3 regions of the Streptomyces sp. 17_S59 genome follow, and region 2 is predicted to be linked to each of the others. Evidence: predicted binding sites of a transcription regulator. Region 2 holds the regulator's gene; each other region holds the start of a gene.
What was found. Region 2 encodes HrcA, which represses chaperone genes, less so after heat shock. Its sites were predicted from a motif close to TTNGCACTCNGNNNNNCNGAGTGCNAA; they were not measured.
Positions count from the first base shown of each region.

Region 1 (7,600 bases), 2.0 Mb from region 2:
CACGCCGTTGTACGCGGCGGCGAAGGTGTCCGGCGGGATGTCCAGCATCCGCACCAGGTGGCCGCCGGTGTCGGCCGCGGCGAGTCTTCGCCCGGCGCGCCGGGCCGCCTCGCGGTCCACGGCGCTCATCGCGGCGCACACCCACACCGCCCCGGCGCCGGGCCCGATGGCGCTGAGGCCGGAGACCAGCCCGCCGCCGCCCCGGCCCGCCGCGAGCGACCCGTCCTGGAGCAGCCGGTAGGAGACCGGGCCGCGGTTGGAGGCGACGACGATCGGGGCGGGGTGCACGTGCTCATCGACCATGTCGGCAGCCTTGCCGTCCGGTGAACCGCTCAAACGTACGCTTAAGCGGCATGCCGCCGGGTGTACTCCGGTATCTCGGTCATCGGTGGCCGCTCCAGCGTGTCCACCTCGTACGTTCGCGGCACGAATCCCTCCGCCGTGCGTTCGAACTGGGTGAGGGCCGGACGCACCAGATGGCCGCGGGCCAGCCGCAGCTGCGCGGTGCGGTAGATGGCGGCGGCCATCCGGCCCAGCGCGCGGCCGTCCTGGTGACGGTGCTTGCGCACCCCCACGTCCACCTGGGCCAGCGCGTCCAGCCCCACCGTGTGCAGCGCGTCCACCAGCAGGCCCAGCTCCACCCCGTACCCCACGGGGAACGGCAGCTTCTCCAGTAGCGAGCGCCGCGCCGCGTACTCGCCGCCCAGCGGCTGCACGAACCCCGCCAGCTGCGGCCAGTGCAGGTTCAGCAGCGGGCGGGCCACCAGCTCGGTGACCCGGCCGCCCTGGCCGGAGACCTCGCCGAGCGGGCGGTCGTACATCCCCTTGACGAAGTGGACGTCCGGGTCGGTCAGCAGCGGGCCGACTATCCCGGAGACGAAGCCGGCGGAGAAGTCCTTCAGGTCCGCGTCCACGAAGCAGACGACGTCGCCGCTGGTCACCAGCAGCGAGCGCCACAGCACCTCGCCCTTGCCGGGCAGTGCGGGCAGCCGCGGCAGGATCTCGTCGCGGGCCACCACCCGCGCCCCGGCCGCCGCCGCGACCTCGGCGGTGCGGTCCGTGGAGCCCGAGTCCAGCACCACCAGCTCGTCCACGAGGGGGCACCTCCCATGCCCTTCAGGCGATGGGGGAGGCACGGCCTCGGACATCAGCTCCCGGCGGATCACGGACACGATCTCGCCGACCGTCGCCTCTTCGTTCAGCGCGGGCAGCACGACGCTGACCGTCGTGCCGGAGTCGCCTTTCGCAGCGAGCAGCTGGTCGAGCGGACGGTCTGCTGCGGACCAGGACCGCCGGGCCAGCCAGCGCTCCACCTCTTCCAGCACGTGCACGACTCCTCTTGTGTGTTGCGCGTGTTGTGACGCATCTCGCGGTTCGGACGGACCTCTCAAGGGTCCGTGCTCTCCGTTACAGTCTTGAACAACGCGGACGACTCCCGCATGCCGGGGTCGTCGTGCGCACAAAAGCCTGGGTTCCGCCCAGCGCCATACCGCTCATCCAGAGGGGCAGAGGGACACGGCCCGTTGAAGCCCCGGCAACCCTCCAGCCGGTCTCGGTCAGTCATCCGACGCGAGGCTCCCGGCGGGGAAGGTGCCAATTCCGTCTCACGGCGAGATTCGTCGTGAGGAAGATGAGGAGAAGGGGCCTCGCCTGCATGGCTGTCCACGCTGCTGTCCACGCTGTTGAAAGCTCTACGGCTGAAATCTCTACGGCTTCCGTTTCCCTGGGCCCTGCCGTGGCCCTCTCCTGCCGCGAGTGCGGCGAACGCTTCGCGCTCGGCCCGGTCTTCGCCTGTGCGGTCTGCTTCGGTCCGCTCGAGGTCGCGTACGAGCTTCCCGAGGGGGACCCGGAGGGGCTGCGCCGGCGCATCGAGGCCGGTCCGCCGAACATCTGGCGGTACGCGCCGCTGCTGCCCGTCCCCGCCGACGTGGCGGACAAGCCCAACCTGAACCCCGGCTTCACCAAGCTCGTCAAGGCCGACAACCTCGCGCGCGAACTGGGCGTCACCGGGGGCCTGTGGGTCAAGGACGACTCCGGCAACCCCACGCACTCCTTCAAGGACCGCGTCGTCGCGATCGCCGTCGAGGCCGCGCGCGCCTTCGGCTTCACGACCCTGTCCTGCTCGTCCACCGGCAATCTGGCCGGGGCCGTGGGCGCGGCGGCCGCGCGTGCCGGCTTCAAGTCCTGTGTCTTCATCCCGCACGACCTGGAGGCCGGCAAGGTCGTCATGGCCGCCGTCTACGGTGGCGACCTGGTCGGCATCGAGGGGACGTACGACGACGTCAACCGCTTCTGCAGCGAGCTGATCGGCGATCCGCTGGGGGAGGGCTGGGGCTTCGTCAACGTCAACCTGCGCCCCTACTACGGCGAGGGCTCGAAGACGCTCGCGTACGAGATCTGTGAGCAGCTGGGCTGGCGGCTGCCGGACCAGATCGTGGTGCCGGTGGCCTCCGGCTCCCAGCTCACGAAGATCGACAAGGGGCTGAAGGAGCTGATCGCGCTGGGGCTGGTCGAGGACCGCCCGTACCGGATCTTCGGGGCGCAGGCGACGGGCTGCTCGCCGGTCTCCCGGGCCTTCAAGGACGGCCACGACGTGGTGCGGCCGGTGAAGCCGGACACGATCGCGAAGTCGCTGGCGATCGGCAATCCGGCGGACGGGCCGTACGTGCTGGACATCGCGCGGCGGACGGGCGGGGCGGTCGAGGACGTCACGGACGAGCAGGTGGTCGAGGCGATCCGGCTGCTCGCGCGGACGGAGGGGATCTTCGCCGAGACGGCGGGCGGGGTGACGGTGGGCGTCACGCGCAAGCTGCTGGAGGACGGGGTGCTCGATCCTTCGCTGACGACGGTCGTCCTCAATACCGGGGACGGGCTGAAGACGCTGGATGCGGTGGCGGCGGGGCCGACGGCGACGATCCGCCCGTCGCTGGAGGCGTTCCGCGCGGCGGGGCGGTAGGGCGGGCGCGTTTGTCTTTCCCCACCCCGCCCCTTCCCGTAACCGGGGGCAAGCCCCCGGACCCCCGGTCCTCAAACGCCGGACGGGCTGAAAAATCAGCCCGTCCGGCGTTTGAGGACGACTGCGCGCAGCGCGGTCACGGGGTCTGGGGCGAAGCCCCCCACGCGGCGGAGCCGCACATCGATACAGCCGGGAAGGGGCGGGGTGGGGGCTAATCCAATCAACCCAACAGAACAGGTGACCCCATGAGCGTCAACGTCCGCATCCCCACCATCCTGCGCACCTACACCAATGGGCAGGCCGAGGTGGCTGCCGAAGGGGTGACCCTGGGCGAGGTCATCGCTTCGCTCGAGCGGAACCACCCCGGCATCGCCGCCCGCGTCCTCGACGAGCACGGCAAGCTGCGCCGGTTCGTGAACGTCTACGTCAACGACGACGACGTGCGCTTCGACGGAGGGCTGGAGGCCCCCACCCCGGACGGCGCGGGCGTGTCGATCATCCCTGCCGTCGCGGGAGGCTGAACCGGCGGTAAGCCCTGCGGCAAGGCCCTTTCGAAGGGTTCCTGAGAATTCTCCCGGAGTCACCCCGGCCGTAAAGCGGACGGGGTGATTCCGTCTGTTGAAGCGCGATACAGTTGGGGCGTTCCCCCTCCGGTGTCACTGCCGAACGCATATGAGAACCCGTCAAAATGTGCGCGAAACATGTGCGCGATTTGCCGGATTGGGGCCATTTTGCCCGGCCCGACTTGCCCCGAATCCTTTGGAAATCGGGATGAATGGCCGATCAGCCACGCCCGGATTTCTCGTCCGTGTGACCTGTTGCAGACGGCATCCGTGCAGATACATTCAGCCGCGGTCGACGCGTTCCGGCGCACACCCCCAACCTGTCTGGGGGTGAGGTATGACCCGGGTCCGCGAAGTGCGGTCCTGTGCAAGGGCCAGTAATAGGGGAGTTAGGCATGGCTCAGGGCACCGTCAAGTGGTTCAACGCGGAGAAGGGGTACGGCTTCATCGCGGTCGACGGTGGTGCGGATGTATTCGTCCACTACAGCGCGATCCAGATGGACGGTTACCGCACCCTCGAGGAGGGGCAGCGAGTCGAGTTCGAGATCTCGCAGGGCCAGAAGGGGCCGCAGGCTGACATGGTGAAGGTGACCGCCTGATCGGTTCGCGTCGCACTGATCGCGTCGCATCGACCATTGGCCACAAGCCACACAGCTTCGCCGAGGGGCCCGTACCGCCGAGGTACGGGCCCCTTGTGTATGCCCGCGCGCATCCGCGCCCGCGTGCCCTTTGCAGGCCCGCCCATGTGTGCGGCCACGCCTACAGGGGCAGGGATGGCAGAGGCGCTTGCACTCGATGGGGTCGAGTGCTAATCATTGGGCTTAGCACTCTCCGAGTGAGAGTGACAGATTTGGACCGTCGGTGAGGTCCGCGGGCCAAGCGGGGCAAGGAACCGCAGGGCTCGCAGGCCGTCCGTCGCGGGCGCCACACGGTCCGGACGCAGTCTCCACCCCGTCCTGGGAGGACCACTTCACATGGCCAAGATCATCGCGTTCGACGAGGAGGCACGGCGCGGTCTCGAGCGCGGGATGAACCAGCTCGCCGACGCCGTCAAGGTCACCCTCGGCCCCAAGGGCCGGAACGTCGTCCTCGAGAAGAAGTGGGGCGCCCCCACGATCACCAACGATGGTGTGTCCATCGCCAAGGAGATCGAGCTCGAGGACCCGTACGAGAAGATCGGTGCCGAGCTGGTCAAGGAGGTCGCGAAGAAGACGGACGACGTCGCCGGTGACGGCACGACGACCGCGACCGTCCTCGCCCAGGCGCTGGTCCGCGAGGGTCTGCGCAACGTGGCCGCGGGTGCCAACCCGATGGCCCTGAAGCGCGGCATCGAGAAGGCCGTCGAGGCCGTCTCCGCCTCGCTGCTCGAGCAGGCCAAGGACGTGGAGACCAAGGAGCAGATCGCCTCCACCGCCTCCATCTCCGCCGCCGACACCCAGATCGGCGAGCTGATCGCCGAGGCCATGGACAAGGTCGGCAAGGAAGGCGTCATCACCGTCGAGGAGTCCCAGACCTTCGGTCTGGAGCTTGAGCTCACCGAGGGCATGCGCTTCGACAAGGGCTACATCTCGGCGTACTTCGCCACCGACATGGAGCGTATGGAGGCGTCCCTCGACGACCCGTACATCCTGATCGTCAACTCGAAGGTCAGCTCGGTCAAGGACCTGCTGCCGCTCCTCGAGAAGGTCATGCAGTCCGGCAAGCCGCTGCTGATCATCGCCGAGGACGTCGAGGGCGAGGCCCTGTCGACCCTGGTCGTCAACAAGATCCGCGGCACCTTCAAGTCCGTCGCCGTCAAGGCCCCGGGCTTCGGCGACCGCCGCAAGGCCATGCTGGGCGACATCGCCATCCTCACCGGCGGCACGGTCATCTCCGAGGAGGTCGGCCTCAAGCTGGAGAACGCCGGTCTCGACCTGCTCGGCCGCGCCCGCAAGGTCGTCATCACCAAGGACGAGACGACCATCGTCGACGGTGCCGGTGACAGCGACCAGGTCCAGGGCCGCGTCAACCAGATCCGCGCCGAGATCGAGAACAGCGACTCCGACTACGACCGCGAGAAGCTCCAGGAGCGCCTCGCGAAGCTGGCCGGCGGCGTGGCCGTCATCAAGGCCGGTGCCGCGACCGAGGTCGAGCTGAAGGAGCGCAAGCACCGCATCGAGGACGCCGTTCGCAACGCGAAGGCGGCCGTCGAGGAGGGCATCGTCGCCGGTGGTGGCGTGGCCCTGCTCCAGGCTTCCTCGGTCTTCGAGAAGCTCGACCTCGAGGGCGACGAGGCCACCGGTGCCAACGCCGTCAAGCTGGCCCTGGAGGCCCCGCTGAAGCAGATCGCCGTCAACGGCGGTCTCGAGGGCGGCGTCGTCGTGGAGAAGGTCCGCAACCTGACCGTCGGCCACGGCCTCAACGCCGCCACGGGCGAGTACGTCGACATGATCGCCGAGGGCATCATCGACCCGGCCAAGGTCACCCGCTCCGCCCTGCAGAACGCCGCGTCCATCGCCGCGCTCTTCCTGACCACCGAGGCCGTCATCGCCGACAAGCCGGAGAAGGCCGCCGCGGCCGCTCCGGGCGGCATGCCGGGCGGTGACATGGACTTCTGAGCCCCGGCTCGGTAGTTCCCGTCGAACGGACCGAGGGCGGCACCCCCAGTGCGGGGGTGCCGCCCTCGGGCGTTTCACCCCCTCGGTGGAGTTGCGTTCAGCTCCGCCAGGGCCCGCCGCCCGAAGCCGAAGGCGTACGTCGCCGCGAACCCCGCCGCGTACCCCACCAGCAGGCCCGCCCCGTAGACCGCCACCGTCGCCCCCGGCCCGTGGTTGCCCTTGAGCAGCGGGAACAGCGCCCAGCCCGAGGGGCCGATGGCCGTGGCGCCGACCTTGTCGCCGAGCTGGGCCAGCAGGCCCACGAAGCCCCCGCCGAAGGCGCCCCCGACGCAGGCCGTCACGAACGGGCGGCCCAGCGGCAGCGACACCCCGTAGATCAGCGGCTCGCCCACGCCCAGCACGCCCGCCGGCAGCGCCGAGCGGATGACCTTGCGGACGGAGGCGTTCCCGGAGAGCCGGACGTAGACCGCGAGGGCCGCGCCGACCTGGCCCGCGCCCGCCATGGCGAGGAGGGGCAGCAGGACGGTGTAGCCCTGCTCGCCGATCAGGGTGGTGTGGATCGGGATCAGGGCCTGGTGCAGGCCCAGCATCACCAGCGGCAGGAAGAGCCCGCCCAGCACGAAGCCCGCCGCCGCGCCGCCGTGCGTGAGCAGCCAGTCCGCGGAGCGGCCGACCGCGGAGGAGACCGAACCGGCCGCGTACATCAGCCCGTACAGCGTCGCCAGGCCGGGCAGCAGGACCGTGAGGAACGGGGTGACGAGCACGTCCACCGCCTCCGGGACCAGCCGCCGGCAGCCCCTCTCGACCCACACCGCCAGCAGCGCCGCGGCCAGCGCGCCGAGGACGCCGCCCTGGCCGGGGGAGAGCTGCTGGCCGAAGGCGTGCACGCGGGCCACGCCCGGGAAGACGACGACCGAGGCGACGGCCCCGCCCAGGACCGGGGTGCCGCCGAACTCCTTGGCCGTGTGGTAGCCGACGAACACCGCGATCAGCGACATGAACCCGGAGGCGACGGCCGTCAGGGCCGCTACGAGTGACGGCAGCCGGTGCAGATTGGCGAGCAGCCCGGCGAGGCCCGCGATGATGCCGCAGCCGACGAGGGCGGGGATCAGGGGGACGAAGACCTGGGCGATGCGGCGCAGGAAGAGCTTGCCGGGCGTGGCGTTGCGGGCCTTCCGCCCGGCGCGCAGGGCGGCGCCGCGCTCGGCGAGGGCCTCGGCGGTGGGCGGTCCGGTGGCGGGTGGTTCGGTCGTGGGCGGTGGCGCGGTGGGCGGTCCGGCAGCGGCCGGTGGCGCGGGTGTCGTGAGCCGCGCCAGCTCCGGGGCCACGCGGGCGACCGCGCCGGGGCCCAGGACGATCTGCAGAGCCGCCGGGAACGATGCGGCGTCCTCCACCACGCCCAGCACGCCCGGCAGTTCGCGCAGTGCGTCGGCCCGTACCGGCGCGCGGTCCCGGACCTCGATGCGCAGGCGGGTCATGCAGTT
Region 1 covers NZ_JBXOWD010000001.1:4,117,218-4,124,817, forward strand. The annotation lists gene AC1Z4A_RS18620 (alpha,alpha-trehalose-phosphate synthase (UDP-forming)) at 1-303, opposite strand, end outside; gene AC1Z4A_RS18625 (glucosyl-3-phosphoglycerate synthase) at 345-1,325, opposite strand; SAM riboswitch class I at 1,491-1,637, shown strand; gene thrC (threonine synthase) at 1,631-2,956, shown strand; gene AC1Z4A_RS18635 (MoaD/ThiS family protein) at 3,202-3,477, shown strand; gene AC1Z4A_RS18640 (cold-shock protein) at 3,915-4,118, shown strand; gene groL (chaperonin GroEL) at 4,494-6,116, shown strand; gene AC1Z4A_RS18650 (PTS transporter subunit EIIC) at 6,191-7,600, opposite strand, start outside.
Region 1: a site for HrcA is predicted at 4,305-4,331, ahead of groL (chaperonin GroEL). Genes of this name have one in related genera too.

Region 2 (7,600 bases):
CTTCGCGCGCACGCCGCTGGACGACGACCTGGCGCTGCTGGTGCTGCGGGCGGAACGATCAGTGGAATGACCACCGGCCGATCACCGGCCGATCACCGGCCTGCCGAGCAACCCCCGGCATGCCGGACAATGGGACTCATGCCTTCCGTACTGCCCGATGGTGAGCCCATGCCCGAGGACGGGGCGCTGCCCCGCCGTGCCCTCGACGGCTCCGGGCAGCGGCCCCTCGGCTTCTACCTGCACGTCCCGTACTGCGCCACCCGCTGCGGCTACTGCGACTTCAACACCTACACCGCGAGCGAGCTGCGCGGCTCCGGCGGCGCCCTCGCCTCCCGCGACAACTACGCCGAGACGGTCGCCGAGGAGATCCGCCTGGCCCGCAAGGTCCTGGGCGACGATCCGCGGCCGGTCGAGACCGTCTTCGTCGGCGGCGGCACCCCGACCCTGCTCCCGGCCGCCGACCTGGGCCGGATGCTCGCCGCCATCCGCGACGAGTTCGGGCTCGCGCCCGGCGCCGAGGTGACCACCGAGGCCAACCCCGAGTCCGTCGACCCCCGCTACCTGGCGGAGCTGCGGGCCGCCGGCTTCAACCGCGTCTCCTTCGGCATGCAGAGCGCCCGGCAGCACGTGCTGAAGATCCTCGACCGCACGCACACCCCCGGCCGCCCGGAGGCCTGCGTGGCCGAGGCGCGCGCGGCGGGCTTCGAGCACGTCAACCTCGACCTGATCTACGGCACGCCGGGGGAGAGCGACGACGACTGGCGCGCCTCCCTGGACGCGGTCATCGGCGCGGGCCCCGACCACGTCTCGGCCTACGCCCTGATCGTCGAGGAGGGCACCCAGCTCGCCCGGCGCATCCGGCGCGGCGAGGTGCCGATGACGGACGACGACGTCCACGCCGACCGCTACCTCATCGCCGAGGAGACGCTCTCGGCGGCGGGCTTCTCCTGGTACGAGGTCTCGAACTGGGCCACGAGCGAGGCGGGCCGCTGCCGCCACAACGAGCTCTACTGGCGCGGCGCCGACTGGTGGGGCGCAGGCCCGGGCGCGCACTCCCATGTGGGGGGCGTGCGGTGGTGGAACGTCAAGCATCCGGGCGCCTATGCGCAGGCGCTGAGCGAGGGCCGGTCGCCGGGGGCGGGACGGGAGGTCCTGGCCGAGGAGGACCGGCGGGTCGAGCGGATTCTGCTGGAGCTGCGGCTGGAGGAGGGGTGCCCGCTGTCGCTGCTGAAGCCGGCGGGCCTGGCGGCGGCCGAGCACGCCCTGGCGGACGGCCTGCTGCGGCCGGAGGAGTACGAGCGCGGGCGCGCGGCGCTGACCCTGCGGGGGCGGCTGCTGGCGGATGCGGTGGTCAGGGACCTGGTGGACTGACGAAGTCGATCAGCTCCTCGACCCGGCCGAGGAGCGTCGGCTCCAGGTCCTTGTACGAGCGGACCGATCCCAGAATCCGCTGCCACGCAGCCCCCGTGTTCTCGGGCCACCCCAGCGCCCGGCACACCCCCGTCTTCCAGTCCTGCCCCCGCGGCACCGACGGCCACCCCGGAATCCCCACCGACGACGGCTTCACGGCCTCCCACACGTCCACGTACGGGTGGCCGACGACCAGCACGTGCCCGTACCCGCGCGTCACCGCAGCCGCAATCCGCGACTCCTTCGAGCCCGGCACCAGGTGGTCCACCAGGACGCCCAGCCGCGCGTCCGGCCCGGGTGCGAAGGAGGCGACGATCGCCGGCAGGTCGTCGATGCCCTCGAGGTACTCGACCACCACGCCCTCGATCCGCAGGTCGTCGCCCCACACCCGCTCCACCAGCTCCGCGTCGTGCCGCCCCTCCACATAGATCCGCCCCGCCCGGGCGACCCGGGCCCGCGCGCCGGGGACGGCGATGGACCCGGAGGCGGTGCGGGCGGGGCCACGCGGCACGGCGGCGGACGGCCGCACGAGCGTCACCACCCGCCCCTCCAGCAGGAAGCCCCGCGGCTCCATGGGGAAGACCCTGCACTTGCCGAAGCGGTCCTCCAGCGTGACCGTCGGCCCCTGCGCCGTCTTCTCGCACCGGATCACCGCCCCGCAGAAGCCGGTCGTGACCTCCTCGACCACCAGATCGGGCTCGGCGGGGACCTCAGGGACGGGGGCAGACCGCTTCCACGGCGGGGTCAGGTCGGGGCTGTACCGCTTGCTCCACATGCGGGCCATTGTCGTTCAAGATCGACACCGCGGTCACGACGGCCACGACGGTCACGACACGCCGAACCGCTCCGCCAGCGCCGCCCGCTGCCCCCGCACGAACGCCGCATCCACCACGGCCCCGTGCCCCGGCACGTACACCGCGTCCTCGCCGCCCAGCGCCAGCAGCCGGTCCAGCGCCGCGGGCCATGCGTGCGGCAGCGCGTCCGGGCCGGCCTGCGGTTCGCCGGACTCCTCGACGAGGTCGCCGCAGAAGACCACCGGGCGCCCGCCGGGCACGGCCACCAGCACCGCCAGGTCGTGCGCCGTGTGCCCCGGCCCCACGTTGACGAGCACCGCCCGCCGCCCGCCGCCCAGATCCACCGTCAGCTCCCCGGAGACCGCGTGCCGGGGCCGGACGAGCAGGTCCACCGACTCGGCCACCAGCTCGGGGTCCAGGCCGTGGCGCACCGCGTCCCGGCGCATCTCGTCCTGCTCGCGCAGCAGCAGGTCGTCCGCGCCCACCGCGCCGTACACTTGCACGCCCGAGAACGCCGCCGTGCCCAGCACGTGGTCGAAGTGCGGATGGGTCAGTGCGATGTGTGTCACGGACCGGCCGAACAGCTCCTGCAGCTCGCCCCGGATCTCCGCGCCCTCGCGCAGCGACGAGCCGGTGTCCACGACCAGCACTCCGTCGGCCCCGGCGATCGCGCCCGTCGTCGCGTCCCAGCCCGGCAGCCGACGGCGCACGACACCCGGCGCGAGCCGTTCCCAGCGCGCCCCCGGGCCGCCGGATTCCCCTCGGTTCTCCATGCCGCTCTCCATACCGTGACGCTAGCTCCCGGGCGGTACGGTTGCCCGCCCGGAGGGGCCTCGGCCGCCCGTGACGGGGACGGCCCTTGCCCTTGCCGTGGTGCCCGGCCGTACACTTGGCGGGAGGGGTCTGGCACTCGTGACCATTGAGTGCCAAGAGTGGAGACACTGTGAGCGACCCCGTACGACGGCTTGACCACAGGACTGGAGGTGCGCGCGATGCTGAGTGAACGCAGGCTCGAAGTGCTGCGCGCCATCGTCCAGGACTATGTGGGCACCGAGGAGCCAGTGGGCTCCAAGGCTCTCACCGAGCGCCACAAACTGGGCGTCTCCCCGGCCACCGTGCGCAACGACATGGCCGCGCTGGAGGAGGAGGGCTTCATCGCCCAGCCGCACACCAGCGCCGGCCGCATCCCGACGGACAAGGGCTACCGCCTCTTCGTCGACAGGCTGGCGGGCGTCAAGCCCCTGTCGACGCCGGAGCGGCGCGCCATCCAGAACTTCCTGGACGGAGCCGTCGACCTGGACGACGTCGTGGCCCGCACGGTCCGGCTGCTGGCGCAGCTGACCCGGCAGGTCGCGGTGGTGCAGTACCCCTCGCTGAGCCGTTCGACCGTGCGGCACGTGGAGCTGCTCTCGCTCGCTCCCGCCCGCATCATGCTCGTCCTGATCACCGACACCGGCCGGGTCGAGCAGCGCATGATCGACTGCCCGGCGCCCGTCGGCGAGAACACGCTGGCGGATCTGCGCGCCCGGCTGAACAGCCGGGTCGTGGGGCGGCGCTTCAAGGACGTGCCGCCGCTGGTGCAGGACCTCCCCGAGGCCTTCGAGCAGGACGACCGAGGAACCGTTTCCACGGTCCTGTCCACGCTGCTGGAGACGCTCGTCGAGGAGACCGAGGAACGGCTGATGATCGGCGGCACCGCCAATCTCACTCGTTTCGGTCATGACTTCCCGCTGACGATCCGGCCCGTGCTGGAGGCGTTGGAGGAGCAGGTCGTCCTGCTCAAGCTGCTCGGTGAGACCAAGGACTCGGCGATGACCGTGCGCATCGGTCACGAGAACGCCCACGAGGGTCTGAACTCCACATCGGTCGTCGCCGTCGGCTACGGTTCGGGCGACGAGGCCGTCGCCAAACTCGGCGTGGTCGGACCGACCCGCATGGACTACCCCGGAACGATGGGAGCGGTACGCGCAGTGGCACGTTACGTCGGACAGATCCTGGCGGAGTCGTAAGTGGCCACGGACTACTACGCGGTCCTGGGCGTACGGCGTGATGCCTCGCAGGACGAGATCAAGAAGGCCTTCCGCCGTCTCGCGCGCGAGCTGCACCCGGACGTGAACCCGGACCCCAAGACGCAGGAGCGGTTCAAGGAGATCAACGCCGCCTACGAGGTGCTCTCGGACCCGCAGAAGAAGCAGGTCTACGACCTCGGCGGCGACCCGCTCTCCTCCTCGGGCGGCGCGGGCGCCGGCGGCTTCGGCGCCGGTTTCGGCAACTTCTCCGACATCATGGACGCCTTCTTCGGCCAGGCGTCGCAGCGCGGGCCCCGCTCGCGCACGCGGCGCGGCCAGGACGCCATGATCCGCCTCGAAGTCAGCCTCACCGAGGCCGCCTTCGGCACCACCAAGGACATCCAGGTCGACACGGCCGTCGTCTGCACCACGTGCAGCGGCGAGGGCGCGGCCCCCGGCACGTCCGCCCAGACCTGTGACATGTGCCGCGGCCGCGGCGAGGTCTCCCAGGTCACGCGGTCCTTCCTGGGCCAGGTCATGACCTCCCGGCCGTGCCCGCAGTGCCAGGGCTTCGGCACGGTCGTGCCGACCCCGTGCCCGGAGTGCGCGGGCGACGGCCGCGTCCGCTCGCGCCGCAACCTGACCGTCAAGATCCCCGCCGGTGTCGACAACGGCACCCGCATCCAGCTGGCGGGCGAGGGCGAGGTCGGCCCCGGCGGCGGCCCCGCCGGCGACCTCTACGTGGAGATCCACGAGAGCAAGCACCCGGTCTTCCAGCGCCGCGGCGACGACCTGCACTGCACGGTCACCATCCCGATGACGGCGGCGGCGCTGGGCACCAAGGTGCCGCTGGAGACCCTGGACGGCGTCGAGGAGATCGACATCCGCCCCGGCACCCAGTCCGGCCAGTCCATCCCGCTGCACCAGCGCGGCGTCACGCACCTGCGCGGCGGCGGACGGGGCGACCTCGTCGTGCACGTCGAGGTGATGACCCCGAGCAAGCTGGACCCGCAGCAGGAGGAGCTGCTCCGCCAGCTGGCCAAGCTCCGCGGCGAGGAGCGCCCGATGGGCGAGTTCAAGCCGGGCCAGCAGGGCTTGTTCTCCCGCCTGAAGGACGCGTTCAACGGCCGTTAGCCGCAAATGCCGGACGGGCTGGAAAATCAGCCCGTCCGGGGGCACCTCCCAGCGGTAGCTGGGGGAGTTTGAGGACCGGGGGTCCGGGGGCGTAGCCCCCGGTTTCGGGAAGGGGCGGGACAGGGGAGAAAACCACGCCCCAAGCCCCCGCACCCCCATGTGACACGATGACCCCATGGCCTTTGATTCCAGGGGAGCCGAGGGAGCCGGGGCACTGACGGACCTGTTCCGGCACCCGATCGTGCAAGCCCCCATGGCCGGCGGCATCTCCGCCCCACCCCTGGCCGCCGCCGTCTGCGAAGCCGGCGGCCTCGGCTTCCTCGCCGCCGGCTACAAGACGCCCGCGGCGATGTACGAGGAGATCAAGCAGCTCCGCGCCCGCACCGCACGCCCCTTCGGCGTGAACCTCTTCATGCCGCAGCCCCCCGCCGCCGACCCGGCCGCCGTCGAGGTCTACGCCGAGCAGCTCGCGGGCGAGTCCACCTGGTACGAGACGCCGCTCGGGGACACCGACCTCGGCGGCGACGACGCCTACGACGCCAAGCTCGCCGTGCTCCTCGACGACCCGGTGCCGGTCGTGTCCTTCACTTTCGGGTGCCCCTCCCGTACGACCGTGGACGCGCTCGCCCGCGCCGGGACGGTCACGGTGGTGACCGTCACCTCGGCCGCGGAGGCGGTGGCGGCGCAGGAGGCGGGCGCGGACGCGGTCTGCGTCCAGGGCATCGAGGCGGGCGGCCACCAGGGCACCCACCACGACGACCCGCACGCCGACGGCGCGGGCGCGGGCATGGGTCTGCTCGCACTGCTGACGGAGGTCCGCGAGACCGTGCGGATCCCGGCCGTCGCGACGGGCGGCCTGATGCGCGGCGCCCAGATAGCGGCCGTCCTCGCAGCGGGCGCCTGCGCCGCACAGCTCGGCACGGCCTTCCTGGCCTGCCCGGAGTCGGGCGCGCAGCCGATCCACAAGCGCGCCCTGACCGACCCGCTGTTCGTCCGGACCGAACTGACCCGGGCCTTCACGGGCCGCCCGGCACGCGGCCTGGTGAACCGTTTCATGCGTGAGCACGGGCCGTACGCCCCGGCCGCGTACCCCCAGCTCCACCACCTGACCTCCGGCCTGCGCAAGGCGGCCGCCGCCAAGGGCGACCCCCAGGCGATGGCCCTCTGGGCCGGCCAGGGTCACCGCCTGGCGCGCGAGCTGCCGGCGGCCGAACTGATCGACGTACTGGTCGCCGAACTGGACGCGGCACGCGCGTCGTCTACGTCGTCCGCGTCGTCCGCGTCGTCGAACCGTTGAACCGAGAGAGCGAGTAAGAAAATGACAGCGCCGGTCTTCCTGGTCGAAGAGGACGCCCTCACCGGTGTCTTCCCCGGCACCGTCTTCTCCCTGAGCGGCCCCGAGGGACGCCACGCGGTCTCGGTGCGCCGGCTCCGTGTGGGCGAGGAGATCGTCCTGACGGACGGCGCGGGCACGGGGGCGTACGGCACGGTGGCGGCCGTGGAGGGCAAGGACCACCTCGAGGTCTCCGTCACCTCCGTGCGCTCCGAGCCCGAGCCCCGGCCCCGCATCACGGTCGTCCAGGCCCTGCCCAAGGGCGACCGGGGCGAACTCGCCGTGGAGACGATGACGGAGACGGGCGTCGACGCCGTGGTCCCGTGGACGGCCTCGCGCTGCGTCACGCAGTGGAAGGGCGACCGCGGCCAGAAGTCCCTGGGCAAGTGGCGCGCCACGGCCCGCGAGGCGGGCAAGCAGTCGCGCCGGCTGCGCTTCCCGACGGTGGCCGAGGCGATGACGACCCGGCAGGTCGCGCAGCTGCTGGCGGAGGCGGACTTCGCCGCGGTCCTGCACGAGGAGGGCAGCACTCCGCTGGCCACGGCGGAGCTGCCGGAGACGGGCCACATCGTCCTGGTGGTCGGCCCGGAGGGCGGCGTCTCCCCGGAGGAGCTGACCGCGTTCGAGGAGGCGGGAGCCCACCCGTACCGCCTGGGCCCGAGCGTGCTGCGCACCTCGACGGCGGGCACGGCAGCGGTGGCGCTGCTGCTGGGGCGCACGGGCCGCTGGGGCTGACGGGCTGTTTGACGGGCTCCGGGGAGGGGCGGACCGCCGTATGACGCAGTTACGGAAACGGGACTACGAGCGCATGCTCGACCTGGTCGTCTCCGTCCTGGAGAGCGACGACACGGACGCGGCATGGCATCTGATCACCCATCAGCTGCTGGAGGTGGCGGGCTGTGACTCGGCGACGTTCTCGG
Region 2 covers NZ_JBXOWD010000001.1:2,129,995-2,137,594, reverse strand. The annotation lists gene AC1Z4A_RS09490 (SpoIIE family protein phosphatase) at 1-70, shown strand, start outside; gene hemW (radical SAM family heme chaperone HemW) at 139-1,371, shown strand; gene AC1Z4A_RS09480 (DUF3097 domain-containing protein) at 1,352-2,185, opposite strand; gene AC1Z4A_RS09475 (MBL fold metallo-hydrolase) at 2,237-2,977, opposite strand; gene hrcA (heat-inducible transcriptional repressor HrcA) at 3,197-4,213, shown strand; gene dnaJ (molecular chaperone DnaJ) at 4,214-5,347, shown strand; gene AC1Z4A_RS09460 (nitronate monooxygenase) at 5,523-6,644, shown strand; gene AC1Z4A_RS09455 (16S rRNA (uracil(1498)-N(3))-methyltransferase) at 6,666-7,415, shown strand; gene AC1Z4A_RS09450 (helix-turn-helix transcriptional regulator) at 7,456-7,600, shown strand, end outside.

Region 3 (7,600 bases), 920 kb from region 2:
GCCGGGCTGGAGGGCGAGTTCGTGGTTGCGACGGACGCCCGCCGCAAGGAGGTGTACTGGGCGCGCTACACCGACGCCCGCACCCGCCTGACCGAGCCCGCCGTGGACCGCCCGGCGGAGATCGCCGAGCAGGTCGCCGGGCTCACCGCCGTCGGTGCGGGCGCCGTGCTCTACCCCGGCTCCTTCACGGACGTACGGGCCGACCTCCCGCAGCACCAGTCGGCGGCCGCGCTGGCCGCGCTCGCCGCGGAGAAGCTGCGGACGGGCGGGGAGTTCCTCCCGGACCAACCGCTGTACCTGCGCCGCCCGGACGCCCAGGTGCCCGCCAACTACAAGGTGGTCACACCCAAGTGACCGGGGCAGCCACCGCGGTGGGGATCCGCGAAATGCGCTGGTGGGACATCGGGCCGGTGCTGGAGCTGGAGCGCGCCCTCTTCCCGCACGACGCGTGGTCCAAGGGCCTCTTCTGGTCCGAGCTGGCGCACGCGCGCGGTGCGAAGGCCAACCGCCGCTACATCGTCGCGGAGACCGCCGCGGGCGACGAGGGCGAGGAGGGGGCGGGCCGCATCGTCGGCTACGCGGGCCTCGCCGCCATCGACCGCACGGGCGACGTCCAGACCATCGCCGTGGACCGCGAGCACTGGAGCACCGGCCTCGGCGCCCGGCTCCTCACCGAACTGCTGTCGACCGCCACCGCCTTCGAGTGCCAGGAGGTGCTGCTGGAGGTGCGCGTCGACAACACCCGCGCCCAGCGCCTCTACGAGCGCTTCGGCTTCGAGCCCGTGGGCGTGCGCCGCGGCTACTACCAGCCCGGCAACGTCGACGCGCTCGTCATGCGCCTCACCGACCCCACCATCGCAGTGCAAGGAATCACCCATGGCTCGCAAGGCTGACGAACCCCTCGTCCTCGGCATCGAGACCTCGTGCGACGAGACCGGCGTCGGCATCGTCCGCGGCCACACGCTGCTCGCCGACGCGGTCGCGTCCAGCGTCGACGAGCACGCCCGCTTCGGCGGGGTGGTCCCGGAGGTCGCCAGCCGGGCGCACCTGGAGGCCATGGTGCCCACGATCCAGCGTGCGCTGAAGGAGGCGGGGGTGAGCGCGAACGACCTGGACGGCATCGCGGTCACCGCGGGCCCCGGCCTCGCGGGCGCCCTGCTCGTCGGCGTCTCGGCGGCCAAGGCCTACGCCTACGCGCTGGGCAAGCCCCTCTACGGCGTCAACCACCTCGCCTCGCACATCTGCGTGGACCAGCTCGAGCACGGCGCGCTGCCCGAGCCGACGATGGCCCTGCTGGTCAGCGGCGGCCACTCGTCCCTGCTGCTGGCCCCGGACATCACCGCGGACGTCCGCCCGCTCGGCTCGACCATCGACGACGCGGCGGGCGAGGCCTTCGACAAGATCGCCCGGGTGCTGAACCTCGGCTTCCCCGGCGGCCCGGTCATCGACCGCTACGCCCGCGAGGGCGACCCGGACGCCATCCGCTTCCCGCGCGGCCTCACCGGCCCCCGCGACCCCATATACGACTTCTCCTTCTCCGGCCTCAAGACGGCCGTGGCCCGCTGGATCGAGGCCAAGCGCGCCGCGGGCGAGGACGTCCCGGTGGCGGACGTCGCGGCCTCCTTCCAGGAGGCGGTGGTGGACGTCCTGACCCGCAAGGCCGTCCGCGCCTGCAAGGACCACGGCGTCGACCACCTGATGATCGGCGGCGGCGTCGCGGCCAACACCCGCCTGCGCGCCATGGCCGAGCGCCGCTGCGAGGACGCGGGCATCACGCTGCGCGTGCCGCGCCCCAAGCTGTGCACGGACAACGGCGCGATGGTCGCCGCCCTCGGCGCCGAGATGGTGGCCCGCGGCCGCGCGGCGTCCTCGTGGGACCTGTCGGCGGACTCCTCGCTGCCGGTGACGGAGGCGCACGTGCCGGGCCACGACCATGACCACGACCACGGCGATAGGCACGGCCACGGCCACAATCACGACCACGTGCACGAGATGAGCAAGCAGAACCTCTACGAGTGAGGAGACTGCGGGCTAGGCGGGCCGCCCCAGCAGCATCGCCGGGGCGCCCGCGACGCGCGTCAGCACGATCACGCAGGAGTCCGGCCCCTCGAGCTTGAGCTTCCTGCGCAGCTCCTCGGGCTCGACCGCCGACCCCCGCTTCTTGATCACCGCCACGCCGATCCCGCGCTCCCGCACGATCGCCTTCAGCTTCTTCAGATTGAAGGGCAGCACGTCGGTGATCTCGTACGCCGACGCGTAGGGCGTCTCGCGCAGCTCGTCGCTCGTCACGTACGCGATCGTCTCGTCGATCAGCCCACCGTCGGCGAGCCCCGCCGCGACCTCGGCCACCAGGTGGGCGCGGATCACCGCGCCGTCGGGCTCGTAGAGGTAGCGGCCCACGGGGCGTACGGCCGGGTCGGGCAGGCCCTGCCCGGTCAGGGTGGCGCCCTCGGGCAGCAGCGTCGCCCGCCGCGCCCCGGGCTCCGTGCCGAACCACAGCACGGCCTCCTTCACATCGCCCCCGTCGGAGATCCACTCCGCCTCGGCGTCGTCGGGTACGGCCTCGTGGGGCACCCCCGGGGCGATCTTCAGGGCTGCGCGCGGGGCGGTGCGTGCCGCCCCGATCGCCCACGACAGCGGCGGCGAGTACGCCTCCGGGTCGAAGATCCGGCCCCGCCCGCCGCGCCGCGCCGGGTCGACGAACACAGCGTCGTACGAGGAGGCGTCGACCTCCGTCACATCGGCGCAGCGCACCTCGATGAGGTCGGACAGGCCCAGGGCCTCGGCGTTGGCACGGGCGACCTCGCAGGTCAGCGGGTCACGGTCGACGGCCAGGACCGAGATCCCGGCCCGCGCGAGGGCGATCGCGTCGCCGCCGTTGCCGCAGCACAGGTCGGCCAGGCGGCGCACCCCGAGCGCGGCGAACCGCTGCGCGCGGTGGGCCGCGACGGACGCGCGCGTGGCCTGCTCCACGCCGTTCGGGGTGAAGAACATGCGGTACGCGTCCTCCGCACCGAACTTCGCGACCGCCCGCTGCCGCAGCCGGGCCTGCCCGAGCGCCGCCGAGACCAGCTCGGCGGGGTGGTCGCGGCGCAGCCGGGTGGCCGTGGCGAGCTCCCGGGAGGGGTCGTAGTCGCGCAGGCCGTCGAGGAGGGCGCGGCCCTCGTCGGTGAGGAGCGCGGTGAAGGCGTCGGTCGCGGCGTCGGTCGTGGCGTCGTTCTCTTCGGGCACGTGCTCCATTCTCTCCTGCGCTCTCTTGCGGGCCGGCGCCCCACGCGGTGGACTGCCCTGGTGACGACGGTCGAGAAACGCACCCTGTACCTGGTCTGCTGCGCCGCCGCACCGGCCGTGCGCGTCGGCACCGGGGTCCGTGCCGCGCAGGCCGCTGGCTGGGACGTGTGCCTGGTCCTCACGCCCTACGCGCACCGCTGGCTGGAGGCCGAGGTACCGGCCCTCCGCGAGCTGACGGGCCACCCCGTGCGGCACGAGTACAAGCTCCCGGGCCAGCCGGACGTGCTGCCGCCGCCGGACGCGATCCTGGTCGCGCCCGCCACGTTCAACACGCTCAACAAGTGGGCCGCGGGCATCTCCGACACCCTGGCCCTGGGCCTGATCACCGAGGCGATCGGCCTGCGTCTGCCCATGGTCGCCCTACCCCACCTGGGCGCAGCCCAGGCCGCCCATCCGGCCCTGGCCGGCAGCGTGGCGTTCCTGCGGAAGGCGGGCGTGACGGTGCTGCTGGGGGAGGGGGAGGGGGCGTACGACCCGGAAGGGGGCGACAGGGTGGAGACGTACCCGTGGGCGGCGGCGGTGGCGGCGCTGGGTGCCGGGGGTGCCGAGGGGTTTTCTCCCCCACCCCGCCCCTTCCCGTAACCGGGGCTGCGCCCCGGCCCCCAAGTCCCCCCTCCGGGGGAAGGGAGCGGGGGCTGCGCTCCCTGCCCCCGCGGGCCCCTCGCGCTGCGCGCGGGGGCAAGGCTCGGCTACGCGGATCCGGCAGGGCCACGAAGGCCCCCTCGTGCTGCGGGGGGGGGGGCAAGGCTCGGGGGCTGCGCCTCCCGGTACCCGGCCCGTCGCGCTTCGCGCGCGGCGGGAGTCGGGGCTTCGCCCCGCAGACTCCCGTTACGGGGCAAGTCCCGGGCCCCCGGGGCAGGGAGCGGGGCTACGCCCCCTGCCACCGTGCGGGGGCAATTTCAGCCCCTCCGGCGTTTGAGGAGCGGGGGTCCGGGGGCGGAGCCCCCGGGTTTTGCCCCGCGCGCAGCGCGAGGGGTTGGGGCCACGGCCCCCGTTTCGCCCCCCCCCGAAATCCCCCCCGCAGCGCGAGGGGCCCGGGGCCTGGGGGCGCAGCCCTCAGTTTCGGGAAGGGGCGGGATCGGGGAAAGAAACCGCCCCCTCGCGCCCCCCAGCGCGAGTCTCGAACGCATGGACAAGAATCGTCCATGTGAGCCCGAACGCCCCCGCCCGCCGCGCGCACCGCACCGTCACCGCCGCCGCCCTCGCCTCCGTCACCGCCCTCCTGGCCGGCATCCTCACCGGATGCTCGGGCTCCTCCGGCGGCAGCCCCGAAAAGCCGCACAAGGCGGCCTCCGCGGCGCCCACGGCCGGGGCCGCGCAGTCCCGGTCCCAGTCCCCGTCGCCCGACGACTCGTACCGCCACTGGGGCCTCGACAAGCCCCTCGCCGCACCCCCGCCCCCGCCCGCCAAGAAGCTCACCGACGGGTTCACGAGCGGCAGTACCCCGCAGGTCGTCCGGCGGATACCCACCCAGGACAAGGTCGTCTTCGTGACCTTCGACGACGGGGCCGAGAAGGACCCGGAGTTCGTGAAGATGGCGAAGGACCTCAAGCTGCCGTTCACGATGTTCCTCACCGACAGCATCGCCCGCGCCGGCCGCGGCTACGGCTACTTCGACCAGCTCCGCGCCCTCGGCAACGGCATCGACAACCACACCCTCACCCACCCCAACCTCCGCACCCTCTCCGCCGACGCCCAGCGGCACGAGATATGCGGGGACCAGGACGCCCTGGAGAAGCGTCTCGGCAGCAAGCCCGCCCTGTTCCGGCCGCCCTACGGCAACTACAACGACCAGACCCTGGCGGCGGCCGGCAGCTGCGGGATCCGCGCGGTCGTGTTGTGGGAGGCCACGATGCAGATCAACGACATGCGTTACGCGGAGGGCGAGAAGCTGCGCCCCGGCGACATCATCCTCGCCCACTTCCGCGGTCCGGAGGAGCTGAAGGGCACCTCGATGACCCGCATGGTCACCAATATGCTGCGCAGCATCCAGGCCCAGGGCTTCACCGTCGCCCGCCTGGAGGACTACGTCTGAGACCGGCGCCGAGGCCCGGGCCCGAGTGCTGCGATCAAGATCCGGGAGCGCGCCGAGGACTACGTCCCGCCCCGCGGGGTATGCACGCTCCGCCGCGCGCTGAATTGGCACTCCGCTTGACCGAGTGCTAACCGCGTCATAGTCTCGGCTTCGTTGGCACTCTCCACCGGTGAGTGCCAAACACGGCGACGGGCAGATCCGGCACCCGCGACGACGGATCCACCAGGTCGCCACCTCAGACAGTTAACCCCGTGAGATCTCCGAAGGGGGAGGTCGGATCGTGACGACCGCCAGCTCCAAGGTTGCCATCAAGCCGCTCGAGGACCGCATTGTGGTCCAGCCGCTCGACGCCGAGCAGACCACGGCCTCTGGCCTGGTCATCCCGGACACCGCGAAGGAGAAGCCCCAGGAGGGCGTCGTCCTGGCCGTGGGCCCGGGCCGCTTCGAGGACGGCAACCGCCTGCCGCTCGACGTCCAGGTCGGCGACGTCGTGCTGTACAGCAAGTACGGCGGCACCGAGGTGAAGTACAACGGCGAGGAGTACCTCGTCCTCTCGGCTCGCGACGTCCTCGCGATCATCGAGAAGTAATTCACCCGAGCTTTCGAGCACAAGGCATCGAGCCTTCGAAGCTTCTGTTCTGCGCCCCTGGTACCCGCGTCCACTTCAGCCGGGCGCCCGGGGCGCAGTTCGTTTGAGAGAGATCGCGAGGATACGTAACCCATGGCCAAGACTCTGAAGTTCGACGAGGACGCCCGGCGCGCGCTCGAGCGCGGCGTCAACAAGCTCGCCGACACCGTGAAGGTCACCATCGGCCCCAAGGGCCGCAACGTCGTCATCGACAAGAAGTTCGGTGCCCCGACCATCACCAACGACGGTGTCACCATCGCGCGCGAGATCGAGCTCGACGATGCGTACGAGAACCTGGGCGCCCAGCTCGTCAAGGAGGTGGCGACCAAGACCAACGACATCGCGGGTGACGGCACCACCACCGCCACGGTGCTGGCCCAGGCGCTGGTCCGCGAGGGTCTGCGCAACGTCGCCGCCGGTGCCTCCCCGGCCGCCCTGAAGAAGGGCATCGACGCCGCCGTCAAGGCGATCTCGGACGACCTGCTGGCGACCGCCCGCCCGATCGACTCCAAGACCGACATCGCCGCCGTCGCCGCGCTGTCCGCGCAGGACAAGCAGGTCGGCGAGCTGATCGCCGAGGCGATGGACAAGGTCGGCAAGGACGGTGTCATCACCGTCGAGGAGTCCAACACCTTCGGCCTGGAGCTGGACTTCACCGAGGGCATGGCCTTCGACAAGGGTTACCTCTCGCCGTACATGGTGTCCGACCAGGAGCGCATGGAGGCCGTCCTCGACGACCCCTACATCCTGATCCACCAGGGCAAGATCTCCTCGATCCAGGACCTGCTGCCGCTGCTGGAGAAGGTCATCCAGGCCGGTGGCTCCAAGCCGCTGCTGATCATCGCCGAGGACGTCGAGGGCGAGGCCCTGTCGACCCTGGTCGTCAACAAGATCCGCGGCACCTTCAACGCCGTCGCCGTCAAGGCGCCCGGCTTCGGTGACCGCCGCAAGGCGATGCTCGGCGACATGGCCACCCTCACCGGTGCCACCGTCATCGCCGAGGAGGTCGGCCTCAAGCTCGAGCAGGCCGGTCTGGACGTGCTGGGCACCGCCCGCCGCGTGACCGTCACCAAGGACGACACGACCATCGTCGACGGCGGCGGCAACTCCGAGGACGTCGCGGGCCGCGTCGCCCAGATCAAGGCCGAGATCGAGACCACCGACTCGGACTGGGACCGCGAGAAGCTCCAGGAGCGCCTCGCCAAGCTCGCCGGCGGCGTCTGCGTGATCCGCGTGGGTGCGGCCACCGAGGTCGAGCTGAAGGAGAAGAAGCACCGTCTGGAGGACGCCATCTCCGCGACCCGCGCCGCGGTCGAGGAGGGCATCGTCTCCGGTGGTGGCTCCGCGCTCGTCCACGCCGCCAAGGTGCTGGACGGCGGTCTGGACAAGGAGGGTGACGAGGCCACCGGTGTCTCCGTCGTCCGCCGCGCCGTCGTCGAGCCGCTGCGCTGGATCGCCGAGAACGCCGGCCTCGAGGGCTACGTCATCACCTCCAAGGTGGCGGAGCTGGAGAAGGGCCAGGGCTTCAACGCCGCGACCGGCGAGTACGGCGACCTGGTGAAGGCCGGCGTCATCGACCCGGTCAAGGTCACCCGCTCGGCGCTGGAGAACGCCGCGTCCATCGCCTCCCTGCTGCTCACGACCGA
Region 3 covers NZ_JBXOWD010000001.1:3,046,380-3,053,979, reverse strand. The annotation lists gene tsaB (tRNA (adenosine(37)-N6)-threonylcarbamoyltransferase complex dimerization subunit type 1 TsaB) at 1-354, shown strand, start outside; gene rimI (ribosomal protein S18-alanine N-acetyltransferase) at 387-893, shown strand; gene tsaD (tRNA (adenosine(37)-N6)-threonylcarbamoyltransferase complex transferase subunit TsaD) at 877-2,019, shown strand; gene AC1Z4A_RS13450 (THUMP-like domain-containing protein) at 2,032-3,240, opposite strand; gene AC1Z4A_RS13445 (flavoprotein) at 3,292-3,873, shown strand; gene AC1Z4A_RS13440 (polysaccharide deacetylase family protein) at 4,439-5,326, shown strand; gene groES (co-chaperone GroES) at 5,607-5,915, shown strand; gene groL (chaperonin GroEL) at 6,048-7,600, shown strand, end outside.
Region 3: a site for HrcA is predicted at 5,431-5,457, ahead of groES (co-chaperone GroES). Genes of this name have one in related genera too.